2 regions of the Carnobacterium sp. AT7 genome follow, and region 2 is predicted to be linked to the other one. Evidence: a T-box and tRNA genes for the amino acid it is inferred to sense, from the RefSeq annotation. Region 2 holds a T-box; the other holds one or more tRNA genes.

Region 1 (2,247 bases), on a different contig from region 2:
TACCCGCGACAGGACGGAAAGACCCCATGGAGCTTTACTGCAGTTTGATATTGAGTGTTTGTACAGCTTGTACAGGATAGGTAGGAGCCAATGAAGCCAGGACGCCAGTCTTGGTGGAGGCGTTGGTGGGATACTACCCTTGCTGTATGACCACTCTAACCCACAGCCCTTATCGGGCTGGGAGACAGTGTCTGACGGGCAGTTTGACTGGGGCGGTCGCCTCCTAAAGTGTAACGGAGGCGCCCAAAGGTTCCCTCAGAATGGTTGGAAATCATTCGCAGAGTGTAAAGGCATAAGGGAGCTTGACTGCGAGACCTACAAGTCGAGCAGGGACGAAAGTCGGGCTTAGTGATCCGGTGGTTCCGCATGGAAGGGCCATCGCTCAACGGATAAAAGCTACCCTGGGGATAACAGGCTTATCTCCCCCAAGAGTCCACATCGACGGGGAGGTTTGGCACCTCGATGTCGGCTCATCGCATCCTGGGGCTGTAGTCGGTCCCAAGGGTTGGGCTGTTCGCCCATTAAAGCGGTACGCGAGCTGGGTTCAGAACGTCGTGAGACAGTTCGGTCCCTATCCGTCGCGGGCGTAGGAAATTTGAGAGGAGCTGTCCTTAGTACGAGAGGACCGGGATGGACACACCTCTGGTGTACCAGTTGTTCTGCCAAGGGCATTGCTGGGTAGCTATGTGTGGACGGGATAAACGCTGAAAGCATCTAAGCGTGAAGCCCCCCTCAAGATGAGATTTCCCATCACGTAAGTGAGTAAGACCCCTGAGAGATGATCAGGTAGATAGGTTGGAAGTGGAAGTCTAGCGATAGATGGAGCGGACCAATACTAATCGGTCGAGGACTTAACCAAATTTTTTAAACGGTGTAAGACGGTTTCAGAACGAAAAACGATTTTTAACTTATCCAGTTTTGAGAGAACAACGTTCTCTTGATTGAAATTGTGTGGTGATGATGGCAAGAAGGTCACACCTGTTCCCATGCCGAACACAGAAGTTAAGCTTCTTAGCGCCGATGGTAGTGAAGGGTTTCCCTTTGTGAGAGTAGGACGTTGCCACGCAGATTCAATTTTTTTATCATATGGAGGTTTAGCTCAGCTGGGAGAGCATCTGCCTTACAAGCAGAGGGTCGGCGGTTCGATCCCGTCAACCTCCACCATGAGTCATTAGCTCAGTTGGTAGAGCATCTGACTTTTAATCAGAGGGTCGCAGGTTCGAATCCTGCATGACTCATAACTAATCATTCAACCATGTTTAGTTATGCCATGTTTTTTTGCGGGTGTGGCGGAATTGGCAGACGCACTAGATTTAGGATCTAGCGTTGAAAGACGTGGGGGTTCAAGTCCCTTCACCCGCACCATTTTTTATTTGAATGATTAGTGAAGTACCACTTTAGCCGGCTTAGCTCAGTTGGTAGAGCATCTGATTTGTAATCAGAGGGTCGAGGGTTCAACTCCTTTAGCCGGCATTTTTTTTTGCGAAAGTAGTTCAGTGGTAGAACATCACCTTGCCAAGGTGGGGGTCGCGGGTTCGAATCCCGTCTTTCGCTTACTAGGTTGACTAGTAAGCTCATTCGTAAGAATGAAAACTGTTCTAAAGCCGGGGTGGCGGAACAGGTAGACGCACAGGACTTAAAATCCTGCGGTGAGTGATCACCGTGCCGGTTCGATTCCGGCCCTCGGCACCATTTGCACCCATAGCTCAATTGGATAGAGTACTTGACTACGAATCAAGGGGTTAGAGGTTCAAGTCCTCTTGGGTGCATTTTTCTTTTTAAAGAAAGAATGAAAAGTCAGTGAACGGGAAGTAGCTCAGCTTGGTAGAGCACTTGGTTTGGGACCAAGGGGTCGCAGGTTCGAATCCTGTCTTCCCGATAAATAATTCATAAAAGGTAGTTTCTCTAGTCTAAGAGAAATTACCTTTTATTTGTCTTTCAATAATTATGTAGGTTCTTCGTCAAATTGTGCGGATAGAGACTTGGCATCGTCTTAATCCTAAAGTCTAATAATGGTTAAAAGTTCGAATGGGAATGAATGATTTAGCAGAGGGATTGTGAGCAACTGTAGTGCTAATAAAAGCTGCTGTAATGAACAAACAAAGTATTTAATGGATCGTACTCTTTCAAGGGCGATTAAGGCTGGGTGGTCTTAAATAGGTCATGTATTATAGGTGGAAAAGAAATAATGCTATTACATGAATCTGCTATGAATATGAAGACTACAGTTGTAGGTCAGTTATTGGT
Region 2 (2,247 bases):
ATCCAATTTTCACTATCTTCAGGAGCTTCCATTCCTACATATAATTCACCACTTGTTTTATGGTACCAAGCTGGAATACGGTGACCCCACCATAATTGACGTGAAATAACCCAATCATGAACATTTTCCATCCAACGCATATACGTGTTTTCGAAACGTTCTGGTACAAAGTTCACTTTATCTTCTGTACCTTGGCTTTCAATAGCCTCTTTAGCCAATGGAGCCATATTTACAAACCATTGTGTGGATAATCTCGGTTCTACTACAACACCAGTACGTTCTGAATGACCAACACTGTGTACCATTTTTTCAATTTTGATTAGTCGTCCTTCAGCTTCTAAATCTTTTATGACAGCTTTACGAGCTGCAAATCGATCCATCGTTTCATACTTACCAGCTAACTCATTCATTGAACCATCATCATTCATCACATTTATCTGTGGCAAATCATGACGTTTCCCAACTTCAAAGTCATTAGGATCATGAGCAGGAGTTATTTTCACTACACCTGTACCGAAATCCATCTCAACATACTCATCTGCAATGATAGGAATTTCACGATTCATCAATGGCAACATAACGGTCTTACCGACTAAGTGTTTGTAACGTTCATCTTCAGGATGTACCGCAATTGCTGTATCACCTAACATCGTTTCAGGTCGGGTCGTAGCAATTTCAACTACTCCACTTCCATCTGTTAAAGGATAACTCATATGGTAAAAAGCACCTTCAACATCTTTATGAATCACTTCGATATCAGATAAAGCCGTTTTAGCTTTTGGATCCCAGTTGATGATGTATTCTCCACGATAAATCAATTTTTTATTGTACATTGTAACAAATACTTTCCGTACCGCTTCAGATAATCCATCGTCTAACGTAAAACGTTCGCGGCTATAGTCAACTGAAATCCCAACTTTTGCCCACTGCTCGCGAATAACACTTGCATATTCTTCTTTCCAATCCCATACGGTATCAATAAATTTCTCGCGTCCAAGATCGTAACGTGAAATTCCATCCTCAGCAAGTTTCGCTTCCACTTTTGCTTGAGTTGCAATTCCAGCATGGTCCATTCCTGGCAACCATAATGTATCGTACCCTTGCATTCTTTTTTGTCTAACAATGATATCTTGCAGAGTTGTATCCCAAGCATGACCTAAATGCAGTTTACCAGTTACATTGGGAGGCGGAATAACCACAGAATAAGGTTCTTTCGTCTTATCCCCACTTGGTTTAAACAAGCCTTTTTCTACCCATTTATCATAACGACCAGCTTCTACTTCATTCGGTTGATATTTAGTAGACATTTTCAATTCGTCTGTCATTTTATCTCTCCTTTATACTTTCACTTAATCAATCTGAAAAACAAAAAAAGCATCCATCCTAATAATAAATTATTATTAGGACGAATGCTGTTCATTCGCGGTACCACCTATATTGCACACTTTTGTTATCTTCAAAAGTATACCTCTTAGTTCCATTTTTAACGGATCGTTACTCCGAACAAAGTTACTTTACTTTCACCTTGCCAGCTCCCAAGCTACCTTCATTTTACTGTGACTAAGAACTCTCAGCATCTGTTCTATTCTCTCAAAGCCAGCAAATAAAATTACTCCTCTTGTTCATTGCCTTTTATTTTTATATAGTAGCATTAAAAAAGCTATATTTCAATATGCTTCTTACTGTTTTATCAGCGCGCAGCTCTTGCCGCTTTGATAGCTTGATCATAATCGGGCTCGCTAGACATCTCTGAAACAATTTCTTGATAAGTAATTTCGCCTTTAGGGTTGATTACGAACACTGAACGAGCTAACTTTTCTAGCTCTTCCATTACTAAACCATACGCTTCGCCAAATTCTAAATTGCTGTCGTGCAACATTTCCATTGAAATATCTTTTCCAGCACACCAATCAGCTTGTTCTTCTTTGGAATTATTAGAAATCGTAATTAGTTGGACACCCTCTAATTCACTCGCAATTTTATTAAATTCTTTTGCTTGCAACGCACATACTCGCGTATCGATATCTGGTACCACACTGATTAATACCACTTTACCAGCAAAGTCACTTAACTTAATTTGTTCATCTGTTAAATTTCCTGCTTCAAAATCAGGTGCTTTATTGCCAACTTTTGGTTGTACCCCTTTTAATTTATACGGTGTACCTTTTCTCGTTATCTCCATACGAACACTCCCTATTCTATAACTTCTCTTAGAATAGTATACGAAGAATCCTTTTTTAAAGCAAT

Evidence for each region. A T-box is a leader RNA that pairs with one kind of tRNA and senses whether it is charged. The one in region 2 lies ahead of CAT7_RS09295 (valine--tRNA ligase), so its partner is inferred to be a tRNA-Val.
Region 1: it encodes a tRNA-Val, which carries the amino acid that the T-box ahead of CAT7_RS09295 (valine--tRNA ligase) is inferred to sense. The anticodon was not compared.

The regions. Positions count from the first base shown of each region.
Region 1 is NZ_ABHH01000043.1:6,645-8,891, reverse strand. It holds rRNA gene CAT7_RS11130 (23S ribosomal RNA) at 1-859, shown strand, start outside; rRNA gene rrf (5S ribosomal RNA) at 951-1,066, shown strand; tRNA gene CAT7_RS11120 (tRNA-Val) at 1,089-1,164, shown strand; tRNA gene CAT7_RS11115 (tRNA-Lys) at 1,166-1,238, shown strand; tRNA gene CAT7_RS11110 (tRNA-Leu) at 1,281-1,365, shown strand; tRNA gene CAT7_RS11105 (tRNA-Thr) at 1,401-1,473, shown strand; tRNA gene CAT7_RS11100 (tRNA-Gly) at 1,483-1,554, shown strand; tRNA gene CAT7_RS11095 (tRNA-Leu) at 1,604-1,692, shown strand; tRNA gene CAT7_RS11090 (tRNA-Arg) at 1,696-1,769, shown strand; tRNA gene CAT7_RS11085 (tRNA-Pro) at 1,806-1,879, shown strand.
Region 2 is NZ_ABHH01000026.1:4,931-7,177, forward strand. It holds gene CAT7_RS09295 (valine--tRNA ligase) at 1-1,325, opposite strand, end outside; T-box leader at 1,399-1,635, opposite strand; gene tpx (thiol peroxidase) at 1,691-2,182, opposite strand.